Regions from separate parts of the Advenella sp. RU8 genome, predicted to be linked through region 1. Evidence: predicted binding sites of a transcription regulator. Region 1 holds the regulator's gene; the other holds the start of a gene.
What was found. Region 1 encodes HrcA, which represses chaperone genes, less so after heat shock. Its sites were predicted from a motif close to TTAGCACTCNNNNNNNNNGAGTGCTAA; they were not measured.
Positions count from the first base shown of each region.

Region 2: rpoH (RNA polymerase sigma factor RpoH) is a predicted target of HrcA. The motif match lies at 3,179-3,205, and genes of this name have one in related genera.

Region 1 is NZ_JBLWIS010000003.1:68,596-77,170, reverse strand. It holds gene grpE (nucleotide exchange factor GrpE) at 1-370, opposite strand, end outside; gene hemH (ferrochelatase) at 476-1,510, opposite strand; gene hrcA (heat-inducible transcriptional repressor HrcA) at 1,538-2,551, opposite strand; gene ACM5Q9_RS05375 (NAD kinase) at 2,691-3,575, shown strand; gene recN (DNA repair protein RecN) at 3,596-5,242, shown strand; gene fur (ferric iron uptake transcriptional regulator) at 5,273-5,713, opposite strand; partial or broken gene ACM5Q9_RS05360 (outer membrane protein assembly factor BamE) at 5,898-6,266, shown strand; gene dapB (4-hydroxy-tetrahydrodipicolinate reductase) at 6,360-7,151, shown strand; gene murB (UDP-N-acetylmuramate dehydrogenase) at 7,195-8,214, opposite strand; tRNA gene ACM5Q9_RS05345 (tRNA-Gly) at 8,403-8,478, shown strand.
Region 2 is NZ_JBLWIS010000014.1:16,569-23,817, forward strand. It holds gene cyoE (heme o synthase) at 1-43, shown strand, start outside; gene ACM5Q9_RS13690 (SCO family protein) at 54-680, shown strand; gene ACM5Q9_RS13695 (OmpA family protein) at 1,088-1,909, shown strand; gene rpoH (RNA polymerase sigma factor RpoH) at 2,256-3,134, opposite strand; gene fghA (S-formylglutathione hydrolase) at 3,278-4,117, opposite strand; gene ACM5Q9_RS13710 (hypothetical protein) at 4,236-4,937, shown strand; gene glpK (glycerol kinase GlpK) at 5,021-6,514, shown strand; gene dbpA (ATP-dependent RNA helicase DbpA) at 6,549-7,249, opposite strand, start outside.

The DNA of each region.
Region 1 (8,575 bases):
GCAAGGTACTTTCCACCCCTTCTTTCAGGGCTTCCAATGTCTGGTTCTCGATGGCCAGGGCTGCTTCCAGACTGTCTTTGACCGGAACCAGGCTTTCAGCAAAGCTTTCGGTGCTGAATTTACGCGCCTTGACCACATCATCCTGGGCGCGACGGCGAATATTTTCCATTTCGGCACGGGCACGCAACAGCTCATCGTGGTACTGGCTAACCTTGGCTTCAAGTTCCGAATATTTTTCGGCCAGATTTTCTTCCATCAGTACGGTTTCTTCCAAGGTATCCTCTTGGTTTGCATCGGTTTGCTGCTCAACTTCTGGATTTTGCGGCTGTTCCGGATTTTTTGAATCTTGAGGATTATTCTCTTGTGACATTCGGTTCTCCAAACATGAGGTTTATATTGAATGAGCCTTAGATTGAGGCAAATTTCGGGATTTCAAGGGGGGATATATTCAGCAAGTTGAGCTTGACAGCTCCGGTCACCATCCTTGCAAATGGCGTTTTACGATATCCTCTAGTCCTTGCACCCATTCCTCATCACTATTCAGGCAAGGAATGTAGCGGAACTGCTCGCCACCGGCGGCCATGAATTCATTGGCACACTCAAGCTGGATTTCTTCCAGGGTTTCAAGGCAGTCTGCCACAAAACCCGGACACATCACGTCCACCCGCTTGATACCCTTGGCTGGATAAGCTTCCAGGGTTTGCTGGGTAGCGGGCTCGAGCCACTTTTCTTTGCCAAAACGGCTTTGAAAACTCAAGTCAATCTCGACGCCTTCGTCGGCAAGCGCCTGCTTGAGCAGATGCAAGGTGGCCTCACAATCTTTGAAATAAGGATCGCCCTTATTCACACAGCGCTGTGGCAAACCATGAAAACTTAACAACAGGCGTTGCGGCTTGCCATTGATTTGCCAAAATGCCTTTACTTTATTGGCCAGTGCATTGATATAACCCGGTTCAGCATAAAACCGCTTAACGAAGCGGTATTCGGGCTGATCACGTAACCGGCTGAAAAGGCAGGCAATTTTATCAAAAATGGTGGCCGTCGTACTGGCGGAATATTGCGGATACATCGGCACCACCAAAATACGCTCACACTGTTGCTGGCGCAGGTTTTCAAGCGCTGTTGCCAATGAAGGCTTGCCATAACGCATGGCCACCTCTACCGGAACCGGCAAATTCTGCCGCTTGAAGCTTTCATTAAGCTTTTTGGCCTGGTTCAGGCTATGCACCAGGAGCGGAGAACCGCCTTCCATCCAGACCTGCTGGTATTTATGTACCAGTTTTCTGGAGCGAAACGGCAGGATCACCCCCCTTAAGATGGGTTGCCATAACAACGCAGGCAACTCTACCACCCGCTTGTCGGAAAGGAATTCAGCCAGGTATTGCCTGATGTCAGCCGCAGAATAAGAAGAAGGCGTACCAAGATTGACCAGCATTACACCTGCTTTCATATCCTGATAAGGTTTGTTGACAATATTGTTGTGATCAAGCTTTTTTTCAGGTTCAGGCATATTTCGCATAAGTAATGGTTAATTAAGTTAATACTGGCTTAAGGCATTGGACAAAAGCCGGGCAGTTATATCAACAATAGGAATTACTCTGTCATAAGACATCCTGCTGGGGCCAATAACCCCCAAGGTGCCGATGATTTTACCATCGACCCCATAAGGAGCGGTAATGACCGAGACATTTTCCATGGGCACCAGTCGGGAATCACCGCCAATGTAGATTTGCACGCCTTGTGAGCGGCTTGAAATATCCAGCAACTGTATCAATTCGCTTTTTTGCTCGAACAAATCGAACATTTTTCGCAAATAATTCATGTCGGCGGTCATATCAGTCACATCAAGCAAGCGGCGCTCGCCCGAAATAAGCACGGTTTCCTCTTCAGATGCATCGGTGCCGGCATCTACCGCTGCCTGCATCAATTGAGAAATATCCTCTTTCAATTCGGCCAGTTCACGTGCCAATTCAGTGCGCACCACATCAAAAGACTTGCCTGAAAAGTGCTGGTTGAAAAAGTTGCCCGCTTCCAGCAACTCTTGCTCGGAATAATCACGGGCAGCGGACAGGATGCGGTTTTGCACGTCACCATCCGGGGTCACGATAATCAGCAGAATACGTTTTTCAGACAGGCGGATAAATTCGATATGACGAAACACCTGGGACCGCTGCGGCGTTAAAACCACACCGGCAAACTGGGTCAGATTGGACACCAGTTCAGCCGCCGCATTCATGGCTTTGCCAGGCGAAACATGCAAGAGAGCATCCTTGATCTCACTATTGATGTTTTCAGGCGACAAGGTCTGGTAATGACGCACGGCCAGCAGACGGTCTACAAACATGCGATAGCCCTTGGGTGTTGGTACCCGACCGGCCGACGTATGTGGGCTGTGAATCAGGCCAAGCTCTTCAAGGTCTGCCATGACATTGCGGATAGTAGCCGGAGAAAGCTCAAAGCGCTTTGATAGCGTACGTGACCCAACCGGCTGCCCGTCTTCAATATATTGTTCAATTAAAGCTTTCAGTAAAGCACTAGCGCGTTCATCCATATTGCGATATCTTATAAATTCCCATTTACATGTATGATATTTTTTACCAGCGACTCAATCGCCGTATTCAGGAACATGCTGAAATTACGGTTAAGATGTCGTAATATCCACATTTACCTTATTGTATATTGTTTTTGACATGCATTTTTCAACCGTCGCACTTATTGGCCGATATCAGGATTCCGGCATGGATGCCCCTTTGCGGGCACTTGCCGCTGTCCTGACAAATGCCGGGCGAACAGTACTAATAGAAGAAGAAACCGCCACCAATACAGGCGTTGCCGAACTGCCTGCCGCGACAATCGAAGAAATTGGCAAACAGGCCGACCTGGTTATTGTAATGGGTGGTGACGGCACCATGCTTGGGGCTGCACGCCTGCTGGCCCCCTACAATATCCCGCTCATTGGCATCAACCATGGTCGCCTGGGTTTTATTACCGACATCCCGCTGCAAAATGCCTTACAAGCCATCCAGGCCGTCCTGGATGGCCATTTCACCCTTGAATCGCGCACCCTACTGGAAGCCTCGGTGATTCGTGGCGGACAAACCTTGACCACGGCGCTCGCCCTTAATGATGTGGTATTAAACCGTTCGGGCCGCAGTGGCATGATTGAAATCAGCGTCGAACTTGATGACCAGTTCATGTACAAGCAGCGCTCCGATGGCCTGATCATTGCCACCCCAACCGGCTCGACGGCATACGCCTTAAGTGCCAATGGCCCCATCTTGCACCCAGGGGTTAATGCTTTCCTGCTGGTACCGGTTGCGCCGCAAACACTGTCTAACCGCCCTATTGTCATTCCCACCAGCGGCACCCTAAAGCTCACGCTGACCGAAATTGGCCGGGCCGAAATGGGCGCCAGCGTGCATTTTGACATGCAAACCTGGTCCAACCTTCAACTGGGCGACCAGATTACCGTCAAAAAAGCACAACACCAGATCCAGTTCCTGCACCCCAAAGGCCTTAGCTTTTTCTCAACCCTGCGCAAGAAACTGCACTGGAACATCATGCCCGAGTCATAAAGACAAGGTTAATCTCACTCATGCTGCATTCATTACATATTCGCGATTTTGTCATTGTTGATCAAATTGACCTGCATTTTGATCAAGGTTTTACGGTTTTTTCCGGCGAAACCGGTGCCGGAAAATCCATCCTGATTGACGCCCTTGCACTGGCGCTTGGTGGCAAGGCTGAAACCTACTCCATCCGTGAGGGTGCTGATAAAACCGATATCAGCGCGGTTTTTGACTGCCCGGAATCCCTGCATGACTGGCTGCAAGAGCAGGACATGGACGACAGCGAATTAGTACTGCGCAGGGTGGTGGATCGGGCAGGAAAAAGTCGGGCGTTTATCAATGGCGTTCCTGCCAACCTTTCCCAACTGCGCCACCTAGGCCAGTATCTGGTTGATATCCACGGCCAGCATGCCCACCAAAGCCTACTTAAAAACAGCGCCCAACGTGAGTTGCTTGATGCACATGCCGATAATGCCAGCCTGCTGAAAACCCTTGCGCAACAATGGAAACAATGGCAAAGCCAAATTCAGCATTTCAAGCAGTCGCAAGAGAATGCAGCCCAGCAAAACCTTGAGCGTGAACGCCTGGAATGGCAACTACAAGAAATTACCAAGCTGCAGCTTGGCAAAAATGAATGGGAAAACATCAGCACCGAACACAACCGGCTGGCACACGCCTCCTCTTTGCTGGAGGGCGCTTCACAAACCCTCAATACGCTGGATAGTGAAAACCAGTCGCTGGTGTCCGAACTGAACAGCGCCACCCAACGCATTGCGCAACTGCTGAAAAATGATCCGGCCCTGCAAGGCATTTACGATGCCCTTGAGTCAGCCCGGATTGCCTGTGTCGAAGCCGCCTCTGACCTGAACAGTTATCTGGACAAGGTAGACCTTGATCCACTTCGCCTGTCAGAGCTTGAAAACCGCATGCGTACTATTTTTGATACAGCCCATAAATTCAGGGTGGAACCCGAACAGCTCCACGATCTTCAGCAAACACTTGAAGCCAATCTTGCCCATTTCAATAAAATCAGCAATCTTGAAGAACTGGAAAAAAGCATAGCGCAAAGCAAGGCCGCTTATATGGAAACAGCGGCAATCCTGTCCGGGAAACGTCAAAAAACCGCTGCCACACTCAGCCAGGAAGTCACCCAGGCCATGCAAACCCTGGCCATGCAAGGGGGTGTTTTCGAGATCCAGTTACAACAAGGAGAACCCGGCCCACATGGCCTTGAACAGGTCGAATTCAATGTTGCCGGCCATGCCGGCACCACGCCACGTCCTTTGGCTAAAATCGCATCCGGTGGAGAGCTGGCCCGTATTTCCCTGGCGTTGTCGGTCATGGCTAACAAGGCCGGCAGGGTACCTACGCTTATTTTTGATGAGGTAGATACCGGTATTGGCGGCGCAGTGGCCGAAGTCGTTGGAAAACTGCTACGTGAACTGGGGGGGCGCCATCAGGTATTGTGCGTTACACACCTGCCACAGGTAGCTGCCTGCGCCCAACAACACTTTCAGGTCCAGAAAAACCAGAAAAACAAAACGACACATTCAGAAATCGTTTTACTGGATGAACAGGAAAGAATCAATGAAATTGCCCGCATGCTGGGTGGGGTCACGATAACCGAAACCACCCGTGATCATGCAAGGGAAATGCTGAATCTCAAGGCTTGACCCCTTTTTTTACGAAAGGGGAAAACGATATTATTTCAAATGGTTTTTAGAAAAGTGCTTGGCTTCGCAGTCTGCGCAAGTGCCATACAAAACCATTGAGTGGCTTTCAAGATTGAAATTATAGTCTTTGGCAATTTTATATTGCCGTTTTTCAATTTCAGGATCGGTAAACTCATCTACTTTGCCGCAAACTGAACAGACCAGGTGATCATGATGATCGCCGTCGTCAAGTTCGAACACGGCCTTGCCATTGTCGAACTGGCTGCGCGTTAAAATACCCGCCTGCTCAAATTGGGTAAGCACACGATAAACCGTGGCAAGACCAATATCGACATCCTCATTAATGAGTAAACGGTAAACATCTTCCGCACTTAAATGACGCGATTCTGATTTACGGAATATATCCAAAATCTTAAGGCGCGGAAAAGTTGCCTTAAGGCCCATGTTTTTCAATTCGGTCTGATCGTTTATTTGATCGTTCATATCACCCACACTAAATCATGCTGATTCAGCATCATAGTCAAATTTAGCCACAAAGAAAGGGTTTATTGAAAAAATTTCCAAATATTTCAGTGCAATCAAGCCCATAATTGCCCAGAACTATTATCATAACACTTTTAAATGTCCAAATTATCATAGGATATTCACCCAAGTCATGAATAATACTGCACTTTTCCTTCGTCTCCGTAAAGGACTGTTTATATCTGCCCTTGCACTTACTGCACTAACCGGTTGCTCATCAGGAAAATGGGGCTTTCCTTATGTCGCCCCTGTACAGCAAGGCAACTGGATTACAGAAGAAAACGTGGCACTATTACAAAAAGGCATGACTCCCGACCAGGTTCGTTACGCCTTGGGCTCACCTACCCTGATCGACATTTTCCGTCCTGACCGCTGGGACTATCCCTATCACTACCAACCCGGCTATGGTGAACCGGTCACGCGAAACTTTTCAGTCTGGTTCGTCAATGGCGTGCTAGATCGCTGGGAAGGCGACCAACAGCCCAATTTCCAGCCCTATGAGCAAAATGCTGCTGCCAGCACTGTGACTACCCCTACAACAAATTGATACTGCACCAGCAGCAATCAATAATTATCAAAACCAAAGGTTATTTACATGCGTATAGCTATTTCCGGAGCCAGCGGCCGCATGGGCCGCATGCTCATTGAAGCGGTTCTCGAGCACCCTGAACTTGAACTTGCCGTTGCCCTTGATCATTCGGGTAGCGAACACCTTGGCAGCGATGCGGGTGCATTCCTGGGCAAACCAACCGGGGTTACCATTACCGATGACTTGTCGGCACTGAGCAACAGCGATTGCTTAATTGATTTCACTCGCCCCGAAGGCACCCTGAAACACCTGCAGGCTTGCTGCGAATACAAAACCAAAGTAGTCATTGGCACTACCGGCTTTGACGCTGCAGGTATTCAAGCCATCGAAGCGGCCGCCCAAGAAACCGCTATTGTATTTGCCCCAAACATGAGCATTGGCGTGAATGCCACTTTACGCCTGCTTGAACTGGCGGCACAATTACTCAACACCGGCTACGATGTTGAAGTTTACGAAGCGCATCACAAGCACAAGGTGGATGCGCCTTCAGGGACCGCGCTGAAAATGGGTGAAGTCATTGCCCAGGCCTGGGATAAAAAACTGGATGATATTGCCGACTGGGCCCGTCACGGCCACACCGGACCACGCAAAGAAGGCCAAATCGGCTTTTCGGTGGTACGTGGCGGTGACATTATTGGCGACCATACCGTCATGTTTTGCGGCACCGGCGAGCGAATTGAAATTACCCACAAATCATCCAGCCGCGCCACTTATGCCCAAGGCAGCCTGAAGGCCGCCCTGTTCCTGCAAAACCGTGAGAGCGGCCTGTTCAACATGCAAGACGTGATTCAAGGTTAATGCCTGAATAAAACAGGCTGTGTCTTGCCCGGAATCAGAAAATTTAGAACCCGGTACCTACAAAAACAGGTTCCGGCTCTAATGAAACGCCAAATTTCTGCCTGACATCACCGGCAATGGCCTTTGCAATAGCGATAATATCTGCCGCACAGGCATTGCCGGTATTAATAATGACCAAAGCCTGCCTTGCATGCACGCCGGCATTACCCAATTGCCGCCCTTTCCAGCCACACTGGTCAATCATCCAACCTGCCGCCAGCTTATAACTGTTATTGGGCTGCTCATAGGCAACAATCCCAGGAAACTGCTCTTTTAATTGCCAATAATGCTGTGCAGAAACAATCGGGTTTTTAAAAAAACTGCCTGCATTACCCGTTACCTTTGGATCCGGTAACTTGCGCCGGCGAATCTCGCACACAGCATCAAGAACGGCCTGTGCAGCAAGACCGGACTGCAATCCTTCATATTGCTGAAGATCAGGGTAAGAAAGTACAGGCACCCATTGCTTGGGCAGGCGAAACCGCACTGCCGTGATAATCAAACCTTTGCCATCTTCGTGCTTGAAGATACTGTCACGATAGGCAAAACGGCATTGTTCATTATTAAATATACGCTCTGTTTGCGTCAACGGATCATAAGCCACCACAGAATCGAGCCGGTCTTTTACTTCTACGCCATAAGCACCAATATTTTGCACAGGCGCTGCACCGACCGTCCCGGGTATCAAGGCCAGGTTTTCCAACCCATACCAACCTTGCTGTGTGCAATAAACCACAAAATCATGCCAAATCTCACCAGCAGCGGCTTCTACCAACCAGTCAGTGTCAGATTCCCGCACAAGACAAATCCCTTTGAGTTGGTTATGAACCACAATTTGATCGACTTGTTCACTTAATACAACATTACTTCCACCCCCCAGGATGAAGTAAGGAACCCCCGGCTTCAACAATCCCGAAATACCCGTTAAATCCTTTTTATTACAAAGACTTATGTAGTTTCTAGCCAATGATTTCAACCCCAGGGTATTCAAACGGCTCAGGTCTTTCTGTTGTATAAAATCCATATTTCCAACTATTCAAATAACGTTTTTTTGACATTATAAAGAAATAAATGCTATTATTTCATCTTTCTTAAGCACTTCTTGCTTATTTCAAAAAACAGGCAAATAAAAAAATGCTTGCAAACTGAAAAAAGATTGCTTATAATTTAAAAATTCACTGATTCAGCACTGTTCTGAAAATAGTGAAAAATGCGGGAATAGCTCAGTTGGTAGAGCGCAACCTTGCCAAGGTTGAGGTCGCGAGTTCGAGACTCGTTTCCCGCTCCAGAATTCAAATTCATAGATTTTATATCTGTGAATATAAAAAAAGGACCTTACGGTCCTTTTTTTGTTTCTGCTGAAAACTTACATTTCAAACGCTCAT
Region 2 (7,249 bases), on a different contig from region 1:
ATTGCTGGTAGATCACTGGATTATGATTCTGATGCAATTGTAGGTGTTTAGTAATGAAAAAATCATATAAGGCCAGAAAGCTGGCAGTCAGTCTGGGATTGGTATTTTCCATGGCATTCGGTTTGTCTGCCTGCAAGCAGGAAATGCTTGATGTGGCGAATGCCCAGTCATTGTCTTTTATCGGCTCGGATATTACTGGCACCGGTTTCGGTAAAAATGTCAGCGGCATCAATCAGGATGGCAAGCCAGCCTCCTTTGAAGATTACAAAAACAAGGTTGTGGTCGTGTTTTTCGGTTTTACGCAATGTCCTGATGTATGTCCCACGGCCATGGCTGAATTGTCGCAGCTGATGGCAAGGTTCACCCCTGAAGAGGCAGGGCAAGTACAAGTGGTCATGGTTAGCATAGATCCTGAACGTGATACGCCAGAATTGCTCAAGGCTTATGTTTCCGCATTCGATGAGCGGTTCAATGCTATTACCGGTACCCCGGAGCAAATCGCGCAATTGGCCAAGTCATTCAAGGCGTTTTACAAGAAAGTGGCCCATACCAACGGTTCATATTCAATGGAGCACAGCTCCAGCTTGTATGTCCTGGATAAAAATGGTGAATCCCGCATTCTTTTCAAGCCGGGCACACCTTTGGAAGATATGGAAAAGGATATCAGAAGCTTGTTTTGATTTGATTGTGCCTTGTTTCATTTACACATCCGGCTTTTAAGCCGGATGTGTGTTTTCAGCTGAAGGTATTGAGCATGCGGGGTTGGATTTGCTCAGGGGGCGGCCACGATAATTGGAAGATGAGGTCATTGGGCATATATAATTCTTAATTTGTATCTTAATATTTTCATTTGTTATTTAAATGTTATTTATTAAGCTGTATGTTGTTTATTTAAAACAGCGATTTACCGTTAATGATTAAAATGCAGGCATTTAATTGAATGATTGGCTTTCTTTCTTGGCTGCCCGGCTTGCGTTTGATTTAATAACAGGCGGTATGAGTTTGATCGTTCATGGCAAGCGGTTTTTATAAATATGAAACGAATTCTTGGCCTGAATTTGTTTTGGACAAAATTGGTTGGAGTAAGATGAATTTCCCCAGAGTAATTGTGACAGCATTGGCAGGCGCTTCCCTGGCTGCCTGCGGGTCACTAAGCAATGTCATGCCCGACGGCACAACTGATAATCCGGTGTTTCCAGAAATCCGCAATATTACTTATGATAATGGAAGGGGAATTGTCCCTAACCCTGAAAATCTTGCCCTGGTTCGTTCTGGTATTACCAAAGACCAGCTTTATTATTTGCTGGGTCGTCCTCATTTTTCAGAAGGCTTTGCGCCGCGTGAATGGGATTTCCTGTTTTACCTGAATACCCCCGGCAAAGGCACCAATAATGTGTCCTCCTGCCAATACAAGATATTGTTTGACAAGGATATGCTGGCTCGCAGCTTTTACTGGAAACCGGTAGGTCCTGATGACGTTTGCACAACAGAGCCCCTGGAAAAAGTAGCCGAGCAAGCCAGAAAAGTGACTCTAGAGGCTGACGGATTGTTTGCTTTTAATGGTGCAGGCCTTAACGATTTGCAGCAGCGGGGCAAGTTGCGCCTGGAGGCCCTAAGCCAGGAAATTCGAAACCAGCCTGGTGTCAAATCGGTGGTTATTGTTGGCCATACCGATCGTCTGGGCCCTGAAGCTTATAATCAGCGCTTGTCAGAAAGGCGGGCCAGCAGCGTAGCCGGGTATTTGATATCCAACGGTGTGCCTTCTTCCCTGATTACCGTACAAGGGCAGGGTGAGTTGCAGCCGCTGGTTCAGTGTGAAGGTATTGGCAATCGCCAGGAACTGATCAGTTGTCTGGCTCCCAATCGCAGGGTTGAAGTGCTGGTTAATCTTGAAGAAAACCAGGGTTAGGTTCATATCGGGTGCAGGCCTGGTCTGCCAGCCCTGCATCCACTCATAAAAAGATAGCGCAAAAAAAAGCACTTCATGTCATGAAGTGCTTAAATCATCCGTCTCAAAGGGAGGGGAAAGAGGAGAAGCCGAAACGGATGTCAGACCCAAGCCTGCATTGCGCAGATATTGCCAGGGTCCATAATAGTTAGTCTTTCTTTCCCGGCAGTAGTTCAATAAATTTTCGGCTGAATTGTTTCGGCGGGTAACTGTGCAGCCTGATCAATAAAATGTTATCAAAAAAGCGTCATTCCCTTATGCGGAAATGACGCCTTGTGCAGGTGTGTGCAGAGCCGAATAGCAAAAATTATTCGCTAAGTGCCTTGCGCATTTTTTTCAGCGATGCTGCTTCAATTTGTCGGATTCGTTCGGCCGATACGCCAAATTCGGCAGCCAGGTCATGCAAGGTGGCACCGCCTTCATCTTGTAGCCAGCGGGCTTCAATAATGCGGCGTGCGCGGTCATCAAGCAAGGTAAGCGCCTGGGAAATACCTGAACTTTGCAGGGTATCGTAAGCATGTTTTTCAATCACGGTAGTGGGTTCGTGATCGCCCTCGTCTGACAGGTAAGAAATGGGGGCGAAGTCTTCATCATCGTCGGTTTGTGATTCAAACGACATGTCGCGGCCTGAAAGACGGACTTCCATTTCGCTGACATCTTCTGGGCGCACATTCAGTTTTGCGGCAATGCCTTCAATGTGTTCCGGGTCAAGGGTCTGGCCATCGGGCCGCATGCTGCGCAAATTGAAAAACAGCTTGCGTTGGGCCTTGGTGGTGGCAATTTTGACCATGCGCCAGTTGCGGATGATGTATTCATGGATTTCCGCCTTGATCCAATGAACGGCAAAGGAAACCAGGCGGACGCCACGGGAAACATCAAAACGCTTGACCGCTTTCATCAGGCCAATATTGCCTTCCTGAATAAGGTCTGCATGTGGCAGGCCATAACCCAGATATTGGCGGGAAATGGAAACCACCAGGCGCAAGTGAGACATGATCAGGTCACGAGCCGCGTCCAGGTTACCTTCTTTTTGTAGTTGCTCAGCCAAATTCTTCTCCTGTTCTGCGGACAGGATTGGTAAACGGTTCACTGCGCTAATGTATGCCTCTATGGTGCCCAATGCTCCGGGATTGGAGATGGCCATGGCTACATTGGAATTTGACAGTGTAAGCGCTTGATTTGACATAAGTTTTGTTTGACTCCGTTGAAATAATATTTTCGTTCTATATATTAGCACTCAATTTGAAAGAGTGCTAATAAGATCTCGAAATCAGGAAAAAGTTCCTGATTCAATCCGGTTTTTACGCTTTTCAGCGTTATGGTTTATGTTTAAAGGCGCTCGGCATGAAAGCGGATATGGTCTTCCATGAAGGTGGAAATAAAATAATAACCGTGGTCATAATGCTCGTGCCGGCGCAGGACCAGTGGCTGGTTAGCCTGTTGACATGCCGCTTCGAACACATCAGGATAGAGCTGCTCTTGCAGGAAGCTGTCTTTCAGGCCCTGATCCACCAGAATGCCATGGGGGAACGGATTGTGCAGGTTTTGCATCAGGCAGGAGGCATCGTAAGCTTCCCATTGTGTCTGGTCGTTACCTAAATAACCGGAAAAGGCCTTTTGTCCCCATGGACATTTAACCGGTGCGGCAACCGGTGCAAAAGCAGAGACGGATTTGAACAGCTGGGGATTTTTCAGGGCTAGCACCAGTGCGCCATGGCCGCCCATCGAGTGTCCAAAGATGCCAATACGGTCTTTGGCTGCACCCAGTTTTTCGGCAATCGCATAAAGTTCCTGGGTAATGTAGCTGTACATCCGGTAGTTCCGGTTCCAGCCGGGTTCGGTTGCATCCAGATAAAAACCGGCACCGGTCCCAAAATCCCAATGCTCGTCTTCGCCTTCTATGCCGGCTCCTCTTGGGCTGGTGTCGGGGGCAATCAGCATAATGCCATGTTCTGCCGCATAACGCTGGGCGGCTCCTTTGGTCATGAATGTTTCTTCAGTGCAGGTCAGGCCTGCCAGATAAAACAGGGCGGGAAGGGGGCCATTTTTAGCCTGGGGTGGGATGAATACGGAAAAACGCATGGGAAGACCGATCTCATTGGACTGGTGCCGGTAAAAGCGCTGTACTCCGTCAAAACAGGCATGTTCACTGATTATTTCAAGATTCATGTCGTTGACCTCAGAATGGGTGGAATAAAAACAAGTTGACTCAAACCTAATGATTGTACCTGTAGATATGCATGTTTTTCGCTACAATTTGTCTTGTCTATTCTTTGATTGACTTATCATGGCCCGACTTCCCCGCCTGTATGCGCCCCGTATCGCACAATTGGTGCATGCAAGGCTTGTCCATTCCTTCAATACGGCTCCCGATGCCGGACAACTCATGAATCAGGTGCAAGCCTGGCTGGCAGATCTGGTGTATGTCCATAAGGTTGCCTTGCACGGCTGGACGCTGGTTGATGACAGTATCCTGCTGCTGGCAACCCCTGAAAACGAACAGGGTGTTTCGCGGGTCATGCAATCGTTGGGCAGGAATCTGGCGGCATCGCTGCGTTCCGGCCCCGTTTTTTTGGGTCGTTACCGTTCGGCCCTGCTGGAACCCGGTCAATGGGTACTGCCGGCCATGGTCTGGCTGGAATCTTTTACCAGCCGGGAAAAAGGCATGGATGCACCCGAATTGTGGCCCTGGTCATCGGCGGGCATTCACACCGGAGCCAGTTTGGGCACGGTGTCCTGGCTGACAGATCATGAAGATTATTGGTTAACCGGCAATACACCGTTTGACCGGCAGGCCAGTTACCGGGAAATTTTTCATCATGGCCTGTCCATGAACGAGAGTGCCCGGATAGCCGCCGCTTTATCCGGCCAATGGGCCCTTGGCAGTGATGAATTCCTGCGCTCGCTGTCTGCCAGTGCGAGCCGGCGTGTCAGCCCGGGAAAAAGAGGGCGTCCCCGCAAAACCCCGCCTGATACCCAGGTGAAATAGGCACTTTTTCATTTGCCATCCTTGTTTTAGCTTAAGATAGAAACCGATATACTGTTCAAATATAAAAATTGAAAAGGATGGTTATGGACTATTTACTGGCCATTGATCAGGGGACTTCAAGTTCACGCTGCATCTTGTTTGACCGCCAGGGGAATATTGTCGCCATGGCACAGCAGGAGTTTCCCCAGTATTATCCGCAATCAGGCTGGGTGGAGCATGAGCCGCAGGAAATCTGGCAATCACAGCTGGCCACCCTGCAAGAGGTCATTCGCAAGTCAGGCGTCAGTCCAAGCCAGATCGCAGCCGCAGGCATTACCAATCAAAGGGAAACCACGCTGGTCTGGCATCGTAAAACCGGACAGCCTTTATGCAGGGCGATTGTTTGGCAAGACCGGCGCGGAGAAGCCCTCTGCAGCACGCTTAGGGAAAAGGGGCTGGCGCCTTTTATCCAGGAACGTACCGGCCTTAAGCTGGATGCTTATTTTTCTGCCACCAAATTATGCTGGATTCTTGAAAACGTGCCGGATGCCCGCCGCTTGGCCGAGCAGGGCGAGCTGGCATTCGGTACGGTGGATACCTGGCTGCTGCGGCAGTTAAGCAAAGGCCGGGTTCATGCAACGGATATCAGTAATGCATCCCGTACCATGCTGTTCAATATCAGGGAAAATCGCTGGGATCCTGAATTGCTGGATCTATTCGGTATCCCGGCCAAGATGCTGCCAGAAGTACTGCCCTCAAGTGCCCGCTATGGCCAGATCGATGCAAGCATTGCCGGTCATGCGATTCCTATTGGCGGTGTGGCGGGTGACCAGCAAAGTGCCTTGTTTGGCCAGGCCTGCTTCAAGGCTGGGATGGCCAAGAATACCTATGGGACGGGTTGCTTTGCCCTGTTGCATGCGGGCGGGCATTTTTGTGTGTCGGAAAATGGCTTGTTAACGACCCGGGTGGCCCAGCATCAGGACGTGCTCGAATATGCCCTCGAGGGTAGTGTGTTTATTGGCGGCGCGGTGGTGCAATGGCTGCGTGACGGCCTGGGAGTCATTGGCCAAAGCGCTGAGGTGCAGCCCTTGGCCGATTCGGTGCCCGATAGTGGAGGCGTCTTGTTTGTACCTGCTTTTACCGGTTTGGGTGCTCCTTATTGGGATGCCAATGCCCGGGGAACCCTGACCGGCCTTACCCGTGCTACCACGGCAGCACATATTGCCCGTGCAGCGGTTGAAAGCATTGCCTATCAAAGTGCCGCCTTACTTGACGCCATGAGCCAGGATGTGGGGGTGGGCAATGGTGAGGCATTGCAAGAGTTGCGGGTGGATGGTGGGGCTTGTGTGAACAATTCTTTGATGCAGTTTCAAGCGGATTTGCTGGGAATTCCAGTGGTCCGTCCCCGAATAATTGAAACCACTGCCCTAGGTGCGGCATATCTGGCCGGCCTGCAGGCTGGCATCTGGTCCGGGACTGATGAACTTTCTTCATTATGGCGTGAAGATCGCCGTTTTGAACCCGCTATTGGTCGGGATGAGGCGTGCGGCCTGATGGAAAAATGGAACCGGGCGGTACGTCAGACCATGGCTGTTTGATGGCCATGGTTTGACGGTATTTTCGTAAAACGGACTATTCCATGAATCGCATCTGCAACTGTTTGCCTTTGATGGTGCGTTGCCGGAGTTGCGTAATAGTGGTGTCGGCTACCTTGCGCTCAATGGCCACAAAGGAAACAAAATCATAAATATTGATTTTTCCTACCTGGCTGGCAGTCAGGCCAATATCCTTGGTGAGGGCACCCAGCAGGTCACCCGGACGGATTTTGTCTTTTTTACCGGCTCGCAGGCAAATGGTTTTCATGGGTGCTTGCAAAGAACGGGCATTGGCCTTAACCGCTGGCAAGTCTTGCCAGTCCAGGGGCGCTTCAATTGCCTTTTCAATTCTTTCCGCCCTGAATTTTTCGGCTGGGCTGCATAAAGTCAGCGCCAGCCCCCTGGCTTCACTTCTGCCTGTACGTCCAATCCGATGGATATGCGTTTCCGCATTGGGAGAGATGTCCACGTTGATGACAGCGTCAAGGGTCTGGATATCCAGGCCGCGGGCAGCCACGTCGGTGGCAACCAATACCGAACAGCTTTGGTTGATGAACTGGACCAGTACGTCTTCACGCTCACGCTGCTCCAGATCGCCATGTAAAACAAGTGCCCTTATCCCTTGTTGCTGCAGCGCTTCGGCCAAGGCCTCGCATTGCGCCTTGGTATTGCAAAATGCCAGGGTGGAGACCGGCCGGAAATGGTTCAGCAGGATGGCGGTTGCCGTAAAACGCTGCT